DNA from 2 places in the Buttiauxella sp. AC038 genome. Region 1 is predicted to be linked to the other one. Evidence: predicted binding sites of a transcription regulator. Region 1 holds the regulator's gene; the other holds the start of a gene.
The links. The regulator PurR, encoded in region 1, represses purine synthesis genes. The targets are predictions, from matches to a motif close to CANGCAAACGTTTGCNTG.

Region 1 (8,695 bases):
GGCATGTGAGAAATGTCACGGAAAATTCCGTGTGCCTGATATCCGACGTAGAACAGAGAAAGGGGGCTTGGCGCCCCAAAAACAGCTGTAAAACAAAAACGGGAGCCAAGAGGCTCCCGTTTTAATTTGATTATTATGGTGTTATTTGTTGAGCCGTTTATGAGTATAGGCTCGCTTAAGCGGTGATTCAATCACATATTCTTAGCAAGCTAATCATGTTGAGGCTGAGCAATTTTAATCTTAATGTGCATCCGATTCAGCCGGTTGCCAGACTTCGGCATTTTTACGACGCTGAAGCAGATAACCCAGCATGGCCAGAACAATTGTTACCAGCATGACACTGGTGGTAGTCAGCAGTGGTGTAGCGACCAACCACGACACCATCAAACTTGCCAGGAAGCACAGGCCCAATTGCAGCGTGTTTTGCAGCGCAGCGGCTTTACCTGTGGCTTGTGGGAAAGGCAACAGTGCAGAAGCAACAACGATTGGGTAAATCGCCCCGTTGGCAATCGCCATGATACAGAATGGGATGAGCAGCATGGTCAGGTTTGCGTGTCCACTTATCGATACCGCCCAGGTGCCGAAAACACTCAACGTATATAACGCAAGCAACCACGGCAGCATTTGCTTGCCTTGCCATTTTTGCAGTGCGCTACGGCAGCCATAACCACCAATCAGGAAGGCGATAGTTTGCGGCACATAGCTCAGGCCAATTGCCGCCGGGCTGTAACCCATATCGTTCAGAATAAACGGAGAACCGGTCAGCCAGGCAAAGAAGCTGGCAGAGCAAGCTGCGTAAATCAACACGTTGCCGCTATAAACACGAGAGCGCAGTAACGACATAAAGCTGACTTTATTGTCTTCTGTTTGCGGGTGATGCTGGGTACGTGGTTTCAGACGCAGAGTTGGGATCATCAGCACCAGGGTGATTGCAAACAGGGTGGCGAAGATCGCCTGCCAGTCGAAGTGCACCAAAATCCAGCTACCGAGCAGCGGTGCCAGTGCCGGAGACAAGCCAACCAGCGGCATAATCGTGGCGAAAATACGATTTGCGCGGTTTGCCGGGTAGTAATCGGTCACCAGTGCCTGCCAGCTTACTGCGGCAGAACAAACACCAACGGCCTGAACGAAGCGCAGCACCAGCAGAGCGGTGGCACTTTCTACCCACAACATTCCAATACAACCGACGGCGAACAGACTCAGACCGGCCAGCAAAACTGGTTTACGTCCGAAATGGTCTGACAGCGGCCCCCACATTAACTGGGCAAACGCAAAGCCCGCAAGGAACAGGCTCAGGCTCGCACTAACGGCGGAGGCATCGGTCTGTAAATCTTGCTGAATGGCAGCGAAAGCAGGCAGATACATGTCTGTGGCAAGGAAGCCCAGAACACTTAATCCAGCCAGCCAGATAAGAAATCCTTTTGATGGTTGCATAATTTTCTCTTGTTTTATCTTGCAGGTTGATCGCCGCGAGAGTGTACGGAGTGCAAATAGGCTTGTGAAACGCTAATATTTGTAGGTTGCATTCAAAAATTTTGTGAGCAGAGAAATGTGGTCAGAATATTCGCTGGAAGTGATAGATGCGGTAGCGCGCAATGGCAGCTTCAGTGGTGCAGCACAAGAGCTGCACCGCGTTCCGTCAGCTATCAGCTATACGGTACGGCAACTTGAAGATTGGTTAGCGGTTCCGTTATTCGAACGTCGCCATCGGGATGTTGAATTAACCCCCGCAGGCGTCTTTTTCCTGAAAGAAGGCCGCTCTGTTATCAAAAAAATGATGACGACACGGCAGCAGTGTCAACAGATCGCAAATGGATGGCGCGGGCACCTGGCTATCGCAGTTGATAACATCGTTAAACCTGAACGAACGCGTCAGTTGGTGTTGGATTTTTATCGTCATTTTCCGGATATCGAACTGCGTATATTCCAGGAAGTGTTTAACGGCGTGTGGGATGCGCTGGCTGATGGGCGAGTTGAAGTCGCGATTGGTGCGACACAAGCTATTCCTGTCGGGGGGCGTTATGCGTTCCGCGATATGGGGACGTTGAGTTGGCGCTGTGTGGTGTCATCAAATCACCCACTGGCACAGCAGGGCGGAACCTTAAGTGATGATGATCTGCGAGCCTGGCCGTCGTTAGTACTGGAAGATACCTCCCGTTCGCTACCGAAGCGTATTACCTGGCTTTTGGATAACCAGCGTCGAGTTGTGGTTCCAGACTGGGAATCTGGCTCTGATTGTCTTAGCGCGGGTTTATGTATTGGTATGGTGCCATTGCATATAGCAAAGCCGTGGTTGGCTTCAGGGCAGTGGAGTGAGCTGACGCTCGATAACCCGTTCCCGGACGCGGCATGTTGCCTGACATGGCGGCAAAATGATGCTTCGCCAGCTCTGGCCTGGCTGCTGGAGTATTTAGGGGATAGCGAGACGATGAATCAGGAGTGGTTGCAAGAGCCTGCTTAGGCAGGCTCCTTTGACTGTTTTTAGCGGCGGTAATCGCGGAATGGGCCATCTGCCACTGAACGGCGTTCAATCAGGCGCGGATGTACTTCAATTGATTGCGACTCTTCGCGTTTATTGACGATTCTATCCAGCAGCATATTGAAAGCTGTTTCACCCAGCGAGTCCTTCGGCTGGTGAATGGTGGTCAATGCCGGTGTGAAATAACGAGCGTTACGCACGTTGTCATAACCGATAATGGAAATATCCTGCGGTACGCGTAAACCCATTTCATCAGCAGCACAAATTGCGCCCATCGCCATAATGTCGCCGCCGCAGAATACTGCGGTAGGGCGCTGAGACTGACCGATAATCTGCTGCATGGCGCGGTAGCCTGACTCAGGTTCAAAGTCACCTTGCACAATCCAGTTCTCAGGAATAGCGATCCCAGCTTCTTCCAGCGCCTTCATAAAACCAGCATGGCGGCCGCCACCGGTATTACGCTCCATTTGGCCAGGGATTGCACCAATTTCGCGGTGACCACGTTCAATCAAATAACGTCCAGCCAGATAGCCACCGTGGAAGGCATTATCGACAACGGAGTCGGTGAAATCTGCGCGGGCTTCGCCCCAGTCCATCACAACCATTGGGATGTGACGATACTCTTCAAGCATAGTCAGTAATGATTCCGGATATTCAGAGCACATCACCAGCAGCCCATCGACGCGCTTTTGCGCCATCATGGATAAATAGGCGCGCTGTTTTTCGAAATTATTGTGCGCATTACCCAAAATCAGGGTGTAGCCTTTTTCAAAGCAGCTATTTTCGACAGCTTCGATTATCTCGGCAAAATAGGGTGCTTCGCTAGAAGTAGCTAGCAAACCAATCGTTTTGGTGTGATTAACTTTCAAGCTACGCGCGACGGCGCTCGGCGAATAGTGCAATTGTTTGATTGCCGCCCAGACCGCGTTACGTGTTTCTTCCGCCACAAAACGGGTCTTGTTAATCACATGTGATACGGTTGTAGTGGAAACGTTTGCGAGCTTCGCTACGTCCTTGATTGTCGCCATTAAATTTCACTCCGGGCCATATCGTAAACCCCTGATAACCAATGTGTTAAACGTTTGCGTACGCCAACTCCTGAGGCAACGTTAAGGTTGCAGGTATGCCGGGATTGCGACATAAAACGGGAGGAGGGCGTTGAATAGATGGTACGCAATAAATTAGCGTGGGATTTTGGCCTATCCAGGAGAAAAGTGAAAGAGGGAAAAGCGATATCAGGTTAAAACCAGGGGGATTTTTATGTCTGATTGTGGGAAAATCAAGCCGACACACCGATTGTAGGGTAATAAAAGGAGTTTGCTAATGAGTACCGATCTGAAATTTTCAATCATGACCACGGTTGTTGTTTTGGCACTGATTGTGTGTGGCGCGTTAACCGCCGTACTGCACTGATACATCGCTCTGATTAAAATGGGCCGCAATCGCGGCCCATATATTTTAGGTTTTATGCTGCCAGATTCTTAGCAACAAACTCCCAGTTCACCAACGCCCAGAAATGCTCAAGATAGCCAGCACGAGCATTGCGGTAGTCGATGTAGTACGCATGTTCCCACACATCCACAGTCAATAACGGTGTTGCCGCTGTTGTTAGTGGGGTACCCGCGTTTGAGGTAGAGACAATCGCCAGAGCGCCATCTTCTTGTTTGACAAGCCAGGTCCAGCCAGCGCCAAAGTTTTTAATAGCTGCATCAGTGAACTGCTGTTTAAACTCAGCAAAGCTACCAAACGACTTATTAATGGCTTCCAGAAGCTCTCCAGTTGGTTCACCGCCAGCATTTGGTGCCAGGCAATTCCAGTAGAAGGTGTGGTTCCAAACCTGTGCTGCGTTGTTAAACACGCCGCCTTCGGAAGTACGAACGATCTCTTCGAGATTTTTACCTTCAAACGCAGTGCCCTTAACCAGATTGTTCAGGTTAGTGACATAGGTTTGATGGTGTTTACCGTAATGGTATTCCAGAGTTTCGGCGGAGATATGCGGTGCTAAAGCATCTTTTGCATATGGTAGTGCAGGTAGTTCGAACGACATTGCTGACTCCTTATTACCCTTCATACTTCGAGCTGCATCTTTGTTGGCTGCGATGCAACTCGAATTATTTTGGGTATCTATTGTTAAACATCACTTTTAGTGCGGGTTTAGGGTAACAAATTGAAAGGATAAGCAAAAGAGGGAACTCACCTGCCCAAGGAAGGGCAGGCGCAGGTTTTCGATAAATAGAGTTTAACGAATTGTTTTAGGGGTCATAACGCGTTTGGCACCGACATAGTGGCGCTGCCAGTAGTCTTCGCTTAGTGAGGTTATCTGGATATCTTGTCCGGTACGCGGTGACTGAATAAATTTACCGTTGCCCACGTACACGCCAACATGGTCAGCGGTGCCCCGACCTTGGGTGCGGAAGAAGACCAAATCACCAGTTTCAAGCTCCCCACGATCTACAGATGAGGCATCACGCAGGTGATACATCTCGTTAGCGGTACGAGGAATACGGAACTTCACTAAATCTTTGTATGCGTAGTAAACCAGACCGCTGCAATCGAAACCGGTAACCGGCGAGGTGCCACCCCAACGATACGGTTTGCCTATCTGGCCCATCAATTTGTTCATTGCCGTTTTTTGTGCTTTTTGCACACGGACTTTATGCGCCGCAGCAATCGTCGTTGGCTGCTCTGATTTAACTTTTACACAATGCGCTTTATGGCCTTTACGCGGCTTGCTGCATTTTTCGGTGAAAGTAACAGGCTGGACTTTTGCGAGCTTAGAGGTTTTATTGCGGGAGTTTTTTGCAAGATTCTTTGTTTTAGCGCTGCTGGCATTTTGGGCGGTTTTACTTTTTGCGGCAGTTGTTTCTTTTTTCTTGCTGGCTGTTTTGACTGAGGTGGTGCTTTTTTTGCTGGTGGTAGTGGTTTTACTCTTACTGCTTTTTTCTGTGCTCTTCGTTGTGCTTTTAACAACGTGCGCTTTTTGCGCAGCCACGGGACGAGCGTGCTCAGACGCATGCGTCAATGGTGTATACGGCAAGGTAAATAGCAGAGCACAGAGCGTGATAGAAATTTTTGTTATCCGCGCCACTCGACAATCCCCTGGTGAAAATGAATGCATGAGAAAAACCATCATGCCCGTGTATGATTTTGCGAAACCCGCCGATTCTAATCTATTAAGCACGATAAAGTTAATAACCTTTTACTATTCGTCTTGCTGTTTCGTTACCGGACGCAAAAAAATTAACCAAACTAATGGTTGCAAGGCTATTTATTGATCAGGCTTAGGGTCATTTGCTGATTTTCAGTGGCGGGAAAAGTGTTATTCTTGATACATGTTGTCCCTCCATCGCGTATGACAGAAAAGCCCTATAAAAAATGGTGTTTTCTGGAGAGGGCGTCAATCGCTACAATGGCAGACTAATGCCAGCACTTGGTTTGAGGAAGCAAGCAATGAGCACTATTGAAAAAATCCAACAACAGATTACTGAGAACCCAATTCTTCTTTATATGAAAGGTTCTCCGAAACTGCCTAGCTGTGGCTTCTCCGCCCAGGCTGTGCAGGCGCTATCCGCTTGTGGTGAGCGTTTCGCGTACGTTGATATTTTACAGAATCCAGACATCCGTGCTGAGCTGCCAAAATACGCTAACTGGCCTACTTTCCCGCAGCTGTGGGTTGATGGTGAATTGGTTGGCGGCTGCGACATCATTATTGAGATGTATCAGCGTGGCGAGTTGCAGGCACTGATTAAAGAATCTGCTGCCAAGCATAAATCTGAAGAGCCAGACGCAGAGTAATTTGCAACTGGAGTCAGACCTGGAGTGAAATAAAAAGCGACCTGTTAAGGTCGCTTTTTTTATGCTTCGGATTCTGGCTCAGCCGGTAAGGGAGTGGCCAGCCACCGAGTCGTTTCCAACGGTTAACGATTTCGCAAAAAAGCTCGGCGGTTTGCTCAGTATCATATAGAGCCGAGTGCGCCTGGCTGCTGTCAAATGGCATACCAGCGGCAATACACGCTTTAGCGAGTACCGTCTGGCCGAGAGCCAACCCGCTAAGTGCAGCAGTGTCAAAGGTCACAAATGGATGGAACGGGTTACGTTTTAAAGAAGCACGTTCTGCCGCTGCCATCATAAAGCTGTGATCGAATGTCGCATTATGCGCGACCATGATCGCGCGGTTACAACCGCTGTCTTTAATGCCTTTGCGCACCATTTTAAAAATGGCGTGCAGCGCGTCATATTCACTCACTGCACCACGCAACGGGTTATGCGGGTCGATACCATTAAAGGCCAGCGCTTCAGGTTGAAGAATTGCGCCTTCAAAAGGTTCAACATGGAAATGCAGGGTTTCGTCAATCGATAACCAGCCGTCTTGATCCATCTTTAACGTGATGGCTGCGACTTCAAGTAAAGCATCGGTTTTAGCATTAAACCCGGCGGTTTCAACATCAATTACTACCGGATAAAAACCACGAAAACGGTCGCACAGGCTATGCAGTTGCGTGTTGTCAGACATCAGGATCTCTTAATACGGGAAAAAGCAGCGCGTATTATGGCAAATTTTAACAAGGGAAGCTAACGGGCGCAGAGAGCACCCGTAACAGGATATTAATTACCCAAGCCTTTACCTGCGTCTTTGCTTTCGATCAGCTCAATTTTGTAGCCGTCAGGATCTTCAACAAAAGCGATAACGGTGGAGCCGCCTTTTACCGGGCCAGCTTCACGGGTGACATTGCCGCCGTTTTTACGAATACGTTCACAGGCTTCAGCCGCATCATCAACGCTCAGCGCGATGTGACCATAAGCATTGCCTAAATCGTAGCTATCGGTGCCCCAGTTATAGGTCAGTTCGATAACCGCTTCTTCGGTTTCCGGGCCATAACCAACGAACGCCAGAGAGTATTTGTATTCAGGGTTTTCACTGGTACGCAGCAGAGTCATGCCCAGCACGTTAGTGTAAAATTCGATGGAGCGTTGCAGATCGCCGACACGTAGCATGGTGTGAAGTAAGCGCATAAAATCCTCTTTTCCTCATCATTCTTCAAGTTGTACAACCTACCTACAACCCGAATTATTTGGCTAAAATTAAAGGGTTAATTTCTAAATGTAAGGTAAGTATAGCGGCGAACTAGCGCCGCTATCAATGAGAGGGGTCTATAAAGTCGGGTAATCGGTATAACCTTCTGCGCCACCACCATAGAAGGTTTCAGGGCGCTGGGCGTTGAGTTCTGCATTGTGATGCAGGCGTTCAACCAAATCCGGGTTAGCGATATAGTCACGGCCAAAGGCTACTGCGTCGATTAGGCCTTTCTCGATTAATGTTTCGGCTTTTTCTGGCGTGTAAGCACCGGCACCGATGATCACACCGTTAAAGCGCTCACGTACTTTCTGACGGAATTCTTCGGTATAAGGTTGACCGCCAGCCCAGTCTGGTTCAGACATGTGCAGATAGGCAATGCCACGTTTGTTCAATTCTTCAATCAGATACAGTGCATCGGCTTCTTCATCCGGGCCGTTATCGACATTCTGGAAAGAACCAATTGGCGAGACACGAATGCCAATGCGATCGGCACTCCACTCTTTACTTGCAGCATCAACCACTTCTAATACCAGACGTGCGCGGTTTTCGCGGCTGCCACCGTATTCATCAGTACGATGGTTGGATGTTGGTGACAGGAACTGGTGCAGCAGGTAACCGTGTGCAGAGTGTAATTCGACCATATCAAAGCCAGCATCGCGTGCATTACCTACAGCCTGGCGGAAGTCATTCACAATACCAGGGATTTCATTAAGCTCAAGAGCACGTGGCATTGAGGTGTCGACGCGAATGGCATGGCCATTTTCATCACGTAATGAGGTGCGCGTTCCGGCAGAAATTGCAGATGGCGCAACCGGTGCCTGCTGGCCTGGCTGAATACTGGTGTGAGAAATACGGCCGGTATGCCACAGTTGTACCGCTATACGACCGTCCACGGCGTGAACGCCTGCGGTAATTTTCTTCCATGCTGCGATTTGCTGATCGCTATGCAAACCTGGAGCGCCTTCATAACCTTTAGCTTGCGCCGAAATTTGCGTTGCTTCGCTGATAATTAACCCAGAACTTGCACGCTGACGGTAATACTCACCCATCAATGGCGTTGGAATATCGCCAGGTACAATGCTACGCAGGCGGGTTAATGGCGCCATAAAGATACGGTTAGGCGTGGTAATCGCGCCGAC
Region 2 (8,695 bases), 1.0 Mb from region 1:
AATCCCTGCCCTGCAAGAACGCGCGGAAGATGTGCCTTTGCTGGCAAATCATTTATTGCGCCAGTCTGCCGATCGCCATAAGCCGTTTGTGCGCAGTTTTTCGACCGACGCCATGAAGCGCCTGATGGCGGCAAGTTGGCCTGGCAACGTGCGCCAGTTGGTTAACGTGATTGAACAGTGCGTAGCTTTGACATCCGCTCCCGTTATCAGCGAAGCGCTGGTTCAGCAGGCTCTGGAGGGCGAGAATACTGCGCTGCCTACTTTTGTTGAAGCACGTAACCAGTTCGAGCTGAACTATCTGCGAAAATTGCTGCAAATGACCAAAGGTAATGTTACCCAGGCCGCGCGCGTAGCGGGGCGTAACCGTACTGAATTCTACAAATTACTCTCAAGGCATGAACTCGATGCCAATGACTTTAAAGAGTAGTTTGTGGTAATTTGAAACCACGATTACTGTAACCAGGCAGCACACTTGAGTTGTGCGGGAACCGGAAATACCATGAAAAAAATTGATGCGATTATTAAACCGTTCAAACTGGATGACGTGCGCGAAGCGCTGGCAGAAGTTGGCATCACCGGCATGACGGTAACTGAAGTTAAAGGTTTTGGTCGTCAGAAAGGGCACACCGAGCTGTACCGTGGTGCCGAGTACATGGTGGATTTCCTGCCAAAAGTAAAAATTGAAATTGTCGTCACAGACGACATCGTTGATACCTGTGTGGACACCATTATTCGCACTGCGCAAACTGGTAAAATCGGCGATGGTAAAATCTTTGTCTTTGATGTGGCACGTGTGGTGCGTATCCGTACTGGCGAAGAAGACGACGCCGCGATTTAACTGGCCTTTATGGCGGGAGTTAAATTGATATTACTCGCCATTTTCAATACTCAAAATAATTCGAGTCGCAGGAAGGCGGCCAGGCCGCAAGTCCCCAGGAGCATAGATAACTATGTGACTGGGGCGAACGGGTGCAGCCAACGCACCTGCAACTCGAAGTATGAAGAGTAAAAATCACATCACTTTATGCGGGCCAAAACACTCATAATTAATTCGGTCCTGCCCTATGCCTAGCTTCACCAACTGCTCCGCCGCAAAACGCATAAAACTCACCGGGCCGCACAGATAAAACTGCATATCTGGTGCACTGATTTTGCTTTCCAGGGTCAGTAAATCCATCAAACCTTCGCTATCAAATTTTGCCTGTGCACGGCAACGTTCGGATGGCGTGCGATACCATACGTGGCGCTCAAAGCCTGGCAACTGTTCACCCAGATGATTCACTTCATCCGCAAATGCATGTACGTCACCATGTTCAGCCGCATGGAACCAGTTCACCTGCGCGCTATGGTCATTTTTCGCCAGTGTATCGAGCATTGCCAGCATCGGCGTTTGGCCAACACCTGCAGAAATCAACGTAACTGGCGTTTGCCCGTTCACGTCCATAAAGAAATCACCCGCCGGAGCCGCCAGATGCAGTTCATCACCCACCTGCGCGTGGTTGTGTAACCAACTTGAAACCTGTCCCAAATCTTCGCGTTTCACCGCAATGCGATAGCTTTTGCCATCTGGCTTGCGGGTCAATGAATATTGGCGAATCTCCTGATGCGGGAAACCTTCAGGTTTCAGCCATACGCCAAGATACTGGCCTGGTTGATAATCCGCGACTGGTTTACCATCCAGCGGTTCAAATTCAAAGCTGGTGATAAGTGAGCTCTGCGGCTCTTTTGCCACAATGCGGAAGGCGCGAGTGCCTTCCCAACCGCCATTTTTCGCCGCGTTTTGCTGGTAGATTTCCGCTTCACGATTGATAAACACGCCTGCCAGCACGCCATACGCTTTGCCCCACGCATCCAATACTTCCTGGCCCGGGCTGAACATTTCATCCAGCGTTGCTAACAGGTGACCGCCGACGATGTCGTACTGTTCCGGTTTGATCTGGAAGCTGGTGTGTTTCTGCGCGATTTTTTCTACCGCTGGCAGTAACACCGCCAGATTTTCAATATTAGCCGCGTATGCACAGATGGCATTGAACAGCGCTTCACGCTGATCGCCATTGCGCTGGTTGCTCATATTGAAGATTTCTTTCAGCTCAGGATTATGGCTGAACATGCGATCGTAAAAGTGAGCGGTAAGTTTTGGGCCGGTTGCGGCAAGCAGGGGAATGGTGGATTTCACAACAGCGATGGTTTGTGCGTCAAGCATGGTATGGCTCCTTTTATACCCGTCATATTTCAAGCCGCAGGGGTGATAGATGCAACTCGAATTATTTAGGGTTTTCTAATTGATGTATTTTAAATGCATCTTATAAAATTATCGGATTAAAAAAAGCACTACATTGTAAATGGATACTTACTGAGTCGATTCGGCTCACAGAACGTGAAATTTCTGCATGTTGATGATGAATTAATATCCGCAGAAATAGCTTGCCACTTTTGGCTTCAAACCCTTGCAGGACGCCGAGCCAATCGTTTGCGTAAAAACCTCTGTCAAGACCTATCACCTGATACCAATTCGGTTTACACTGTTGCCCGTTGTTTGAGAGAGCCCTCAAAGCTGTTCGAATTTTTACTGTTAGCTGAGTCTGGAGATGCGAATGTTAAAACGTGAAATGAACATTGCCGATTACGATGCCGATTTATGGCAGGCCATGGAGCAAGAAAAAGTACGTCAGGAAGAGCACATTGAACTGATCGCCTCCGAAAACTACACCAGCCCGCGCGTGATGCAGGCTCAGGGTTCTCAGTTAACTAACAAATACGCTGAAGGTTACCCAGGCAAACGTTACTACGGCGGCTGCGAATACGTTGATGTCGTTGAACAACTGGCTATCGACCGTGCAAAAGAGCTGTTCGGCGCTGATTACGCTAACGTGCAACCGCACTCCGGTTCACAAGCTAACTTCGCGGTATACACCACTTTGCTGGAACCAGGCGACACCGTTCTGGGTATGAACCTGGCACATGGCGGCCACCTGACTCACGGCTCCCCGGTAAACTTCTCCGGCAAGCTGTACAACATCGTTCCTTATGGTATCGATGAAACCGGTCATATCGACTACGCAGACCTGGAAAAACAAGCTAAAGCCCATAAGCCGAAAATGATCATCGGTGGCTTCTCTGCTTATTCAGGCGTGGTTGACTGGGCAAAAATGCGTGAAATCGCAGACATGGTTGATGCGAAACTGTTCGTGGACATGGCACACGTTGCTGGCCTGATTGCTGCGGGCGTTTACCCGAACCCGGTTCCACATGCACACGTTGTGACAACCACTACGCACAAAACTTTGGCAGGCCCACGCGGTGGTTTAATCCTCGCGAACGGCGGCAGCGAAGAGCTGTATAAGAAACTGAACTCCGCTGTCTTCCCAGGCGCGCAGGGCGGCCCACTGATGCACGTCATCGCGGGTAAAGCTGTTGCACTGAAAGAAGCAATGGAACCTGAGTTCAAAACTTACCAGCAGCAAGTTGCTAAGAATGCAAAAGCAATGGTTTCTGTGTTCCTGGACCGTGGTTACAAAGTGGTTTCTGGCGGTACTGACAACCACCTGTTCTTGCTGGATCTGGTTGATAAAAACCTGACCGGTAAAGAAGCTGATGCTGCATTGGGTCGCGCGAATATCACCGTGAACAAAAACAGCGTGCCAAACGATCCGAAGAGCCCATTTGTGACTTCTGGTATCCGTATCGGTACTCCAGCGGTGACTCGCCGTGGCTTCAATGAAGCAGACGTTCGCGAACTGGCTGGCTGGATGTGTGATGTGTTAGATAGCATCAACGACGAAGCGGTTATCGAACGCACCAAGCAAAAAGTTCTGGATATCTGCGCCCGCTTGCCGGTTTACGCATAATTTCCGCTACGTAAGTCACTAAAGCCCACGTTATGTGGGCTTTGTTGTTTTTGATGGCTAATGTTGATCGCGCGTGATTAAACTGCAGTTCTTCGCAGTGGCTACGGTATCGCTGCTCTGAGTTGCCTGAATACAGGCATCCATTGGCGATAAGGGGGGCGGGGTATTAACCGTCTGGGCTGCACAACCTGCCAATAACAGCCCGAAAATAATCACACCTGCTTTATGCATAATTTCACTCCTTGCCAGATGTTGACTGGGATATCCGGGGAATATTTCCTCACGGCTTATTCTTTACCCAGCGTGGCTTCCACATACAAATAACCAATTCCCATCACTTGCTGTGGCCGCGAAAGCTTGCCGAAACTAATTTGTGTCGCATTAATCTTTAGCGCATCGCCATGGTCAAACGGATTAAACCCAATCTGCCGATTGATGGTTGCCAGCCAGTCCTCGCCAAATCCACAGCTTCTACCATAAAACAAAATATTGTTAATATTTAATATATTAAGGAAATTATACAAACTCAGCCCAATGGCATTAGCGGCACTTTCTACCCAGCTACGAACTTGTTCATCGCCACTATGCCAGGCTGAAATAAGCTGTGCGGAGGTGACATTTTCCGGGTCTTGTCGTGCCGAACCAGGTTGCGATTTTAACCAGATACGCGCCTGTTTTTTTAACGCTGAAAGCGATGCGACGGTTTCCAGACAGCCGTAGCGCCCGCAGTCACAGGCCATGCCATCAGGGTTCACAATGGTGTGGCCGATTTGCCCACTGCCATACAAACTGCCGCGATAAATCTGCCCGTTGATGACAAACGATGAACCAATCCCGTAATCCACATTTATCACGCAGAAATCCTGGCGGTTTGCCGGGTTTTGCCATTTTTCTGCCAGCGCCAGCATCACACAGTCGTTATCGACTCTTACCGTTACACCAAGCTTTTCCTCCAGCAGATATTTAATTTCTACCGGCTCACGCCACGGAGCCTGCGGCATGGTTTGCGAAACGCCTGTCACAGGATCGACTTGCCCATGAATAGCCAGAGCGAGATTGATGACTTTTTTCGGCCAGATTTTGCGTTGATTACGCCAGATGTTCTCAATAGCGGCCAGTAATACCTGCGGTGTGGCGGCGTTCACATGGATACGCTCAAATTCCCCTTGCGGTGAAAGTTGTGCGTCGCACAGTTGGCTTTCAATACTGGTGGGCGTGACATTCATGCAGAGAATGAAATCGCCATCAGGTGGAATTTGGTAACTGCCGCTGTTAATGCCTCGGTTACTGAGGTTTTCGCTGGAGTGGCTCAGTTTGCCATCGCTCACCAACTCCTCAAGGATCTTACTCACCGCTGGAATGGACAGCCCGGTGTACTGCGCAAACTGCGATTTGCTTAGCCGCTTATGCTGCCAAACCAGTTTCATAATCGTCTGGCGGTTAAGTTGGCGCACGCGTTGATTATTCAGCCCTGAATTATGCATTTCACTAAACCCCGTTAACTTTATTGTGTGAGCATTAAGCGCTCTAAGCCGTTATGAGTTCTCTACACTGCAAACATAACGTATTTCACTGTTGTTTGTTTACTGGAGAAGCGAAATGTACGGAGCCGTTAGCGTCTGGCAAGAGACGATTGCTTTACCCACCTGGACTACCGGTGCGGAAGACCCGAATCCTATGTTTCTGGAGAACCGTGTCTATCAGGGATCTTCAGGTGCTGTTTATCCTTACGGTGTTATTGACACACTTACTGGCAATCGCGAGATGCGTGATTACAACGCGGTGTGGATTGAGAACGACTTTATCCGCGTAATGTTATTGCCTGAGCTAGGAGGCCGTATTCATCGCGCCTACGACAAAGTGATGGAGCGCGACTTTGTTTACTACAACGAAGTGGTGAAACCAGCTTTGGTTGGACTGGTCGGGCCGTGGATTTCCGGTGGTATCGAATTTAACTGGCCGCAGCATCATCGCCCAACTACTTTCATGCCGGTAGATGTGACTTTCCAGAAACATGACAACGGTGCGCAAACCGTCTGGCTCGGTGAAGTTGAGCCAATGCGCGGCCTACAAGTGATGACCGGCTTTACGCTGTACCCGGAAAAGGCGCTGATTGAAATCACCGGGAAAGTATTCAATGGCAACGCTACACCGCGTCATTTCCTGTGGTGGGCGAACCCGGCGGTAAAAGGCGGTGATGATCACCAAAGCGTATTCCCACCGGATGTCACGGCGGTATTCGACCACGGTAAACGCGATGTTTCTGCCTTCCCGATTGCCCACGGTACTTACTACAAAGTTGATTATTCCGCAGGCGTGGATATCTCGCGCTACAAAAATATCCCGGTGCCAACCTCGTATATGGCGGATAAATCAGATTACGATTTTGTTGGCGCCTACCATCATGGCGAGCAGGGCGGTTTATTACATATTGCGGACCACCATGTTTCACCGGGTAAGAAACAATGGTCATGGGGGAACTGTGATTTCGGCCAGGCATGGGACCGTAATCTAACCGATGAAAATGGCCCGTATATTGAGTTGATGACCGGTGTGTTTACCGATAATCAGCCAGATTTCACCTGGATTGCCCCTTACGAAGAAAAAGTCTTCGTGCAGAACTTCCTGCCATACAGCCAGCTTGGCACTTTGCAAAACGCCAACACTCAGGCGGCAATAAAACTGGAACGCCACAACGGCGAGTTGCATCTCGGTGTATATGCGATTGCGCCGCTGCCTGATTTTACACTCGACATTGAAGCCGCAGGCCAAACACTCTGGAAATCAGCTCTTTCATTACAACCCGCGCAGGCGTCGCAGGAAAAATTCAGTAACCACTGGCCACAACGGTTGACGCTAAATCTGCGCGATCCGCAGGGCAATATCATTCTCAGTTATTGCGAACATATCCCTGAAGATTTACCTCTGCCGCAACCTGCTTGCGTGCCCGCCAAACCGCAAGACATCACGAATTGCGATGAATTGTATTTTATCGGTCAGCATCTGGAGCAGTATCTTCACGCCAGCCGTTCGGCACTGGATTATTACCAGCGTGCACTGGCTTTAGATCCCGAGGATTACCGCTGTAACGTGGCGCTCGGCCAGCTTGAATTTAACCGTGGCAACTGGGAGCTTGCTGAACAGTACGCGGATGCGGCACTTAAACGCGCACATCGTCTGAATAAGAACCCGCAAAATGGCGATGCCAGCATGTTGCGTGGAGCGGCAAAAGAGAAGCAAGGCGACTTTAACGGCGCATTTGACGATTACTTCAAAGCAAGCTGGAGTGGTAATTGCCGCGATGCTGCATTCTACGCGCTGGCACGTCTGGCGCTGCGTAAAGGTGATGCGGTTCAATCACTGGCGTTTGTGAACCAAAGCCTTAAATTTAACGCCAGCAATAATCTGGCGATGGGGCTAAAAGCACTGGTTTTACACCAAACAGGGGCAACACAAAAAGCCCTGAACTGGATTGCGCAGCAGCTTGAGGAATACCCGCTCAGTTACGTGTTGTACTACGCCCATTGGGCAATCACGCAAAGCGAAACTGAACGTGCTGAACTGGTGCGAGTCACCGGAAAACGAGGTGTTAATGCCAGTGTACTGGCAGGTTGGTTGGTGAGCCTTGGCAAGGATTCGGCGGCGAAAGAGATGCTAGGTATTCTTGACTCACAAGAGGCGATGCCGCTTTTGTGGCGTGCAGCGCTAACCACTGACCGCACTCGACAACATCTATTCATTCAGCAGGCGCAGGAGAATTTTGCCCGTAAAGTTCGCTTCCCAAATACCCTGGATGAAGTGCAAATGTTGCAGCGATTGCCGCATGATGGCTTCGCGCAATATCTGCTTGGTTGCTTCTGGTACAGCAAACGTCGGTATAACGAAGCGGTTGCCTGTTGGCAATTTGCCGCGCAACAACTTCCAGAGTTCGCTGCAGTACAGCGTGTGTTGGGGATTCACGCCTGGAATAAAACGCACGATGTAAGGCTTGCCGAAAGCTATCTGCAACGAGCGGTTGAACTCGAGCCCGATAACGCCCGCTTCCTGTTTGAACTCGATTACCTGCAAAAACTTAACGGGCGTGCTACCGAGCAGCGCTTGGCGAATCTGGCAACTCGTCGTGATGTGGTACTTAAACGTGACGATCTCACCGCTGAATTGTTGAGCTTGTGGAATATTCACGGTGAAACCGATGCGGCGGCGCAAGTCCTGGCACGGCGAAAATTCCACCCGTGGGAAGGTGGAGAAGGCAAAGTCACCGGACAGTATCTTATTAACCTGCAATACCGTGCGCTGGAGTGCATTGCCAATAAACAGTTGGGCGAAGCAGAAGTGTTGCTTCAGCAAGCGCTTAGTTACCCGGAGAACTTGGGTGAGGGGCGTTTAGTCGGCCAGAGCGATAACGATATTTGGTATCTGCTCGGCTGGTGTGCACAGCAACTCCAGCAGCCGGAACGTGCTCAGCTCTATTTCGAACGTGCGCTGGAAGGGGGCTCCACTCTGGAAGCCGGGCGTTACTACAACGACCAACCCGTAGATTACTTGTTCTACCAGGCTATGGCGCTGGTGCGTACTGGTGACAAAGAGCAGGCTCAACAGCAATTCCGTAGTTTTATTCACTGGGCCGATACCCACTTTAATGACCCGTCTGAACCTGATTTCTTTGCCGTATCGCTGCCAGATTTGGTCGCGCTGGATGGTGATCGTCAGGCTGCACACCAGCAACACTGCCTGTTTGTCGCAGCTCTTGGGCATCTGGGATTGGGGGAACACTCCGAGTTCGAAGCAGCATTGAAAGCTTTACTGTCACAAAACCCGGCACACGACAAAGCGCACTTGCTGCATCT

Region 2: a site for PurR is predicted at 2,460-2,477, ahead of glyA (serine hydroxymethyltransferase). Genes of this name have one in related genera too.

The regions. Positions count from the first base shown of each region.
Region 1 is NZ_CEEDCQ010000001.1:2,272,145-2,280,839, forward strand. It holds gene punC (purine nucleoside transporter PunC) at 241-1,434, opposite strand; gene punR (DNA-binding transcriptional activator PunR) at 1,550-2,461, shown strand; gene purR (HTH-type transcriptional repressor PurR) at 2,482-3,507, opposite strand; gene cydH (cytochrome bd-I oxidase subunit CydH) at 3,803-3,892, shown strand; gene sodB (superoxide dismutase [Fe]) at 3,945-4,526, opposite strand; gene AC0IXI_RS10825 (C40 family peptidase) at 4,719-5,567, opposite strand; gene AC0IXI_RS10830 (Grx4 family monothiol glutaredoxin) at 5,930-6,274, shown strand; gene rnt (ribonuclease T) at 6,288-6,992, opposite strand; gene gloA (lactoylglutathione lyase) at 7,085-7,492, opposite strand; gene nemA (alkene reductase) at 7,631-8,695, opposite strand, start outside.
Region 2 is NZ_CEEDCQ010000001.1:1,262,325-1,271,019, forward strand. It holds gene glrR (two-component system response regulator GlrR) at 1-427, shown strand, start outside; gene glnB (nitrogen regulatory protein P-II) at 500-838, shown strand; gene hmpA (NO-inducible flavohemoprotein) at 1,013-2,203, opposite strand; gene glyA (serine hydroxymethyltransferase) at 2,595-3,848, shown strand; gene AC0IXI_RS06070 (hypothetical protein) at 3,906-4,079, opposite strand; gene AC0IXI_RS06075 (ROK family protein) at 4,136-5,332, opposite strand; gene AC0IXI_RS06080 (DUF5107 domain-containing protein) at 5,448-8,695, shown strand, end outside.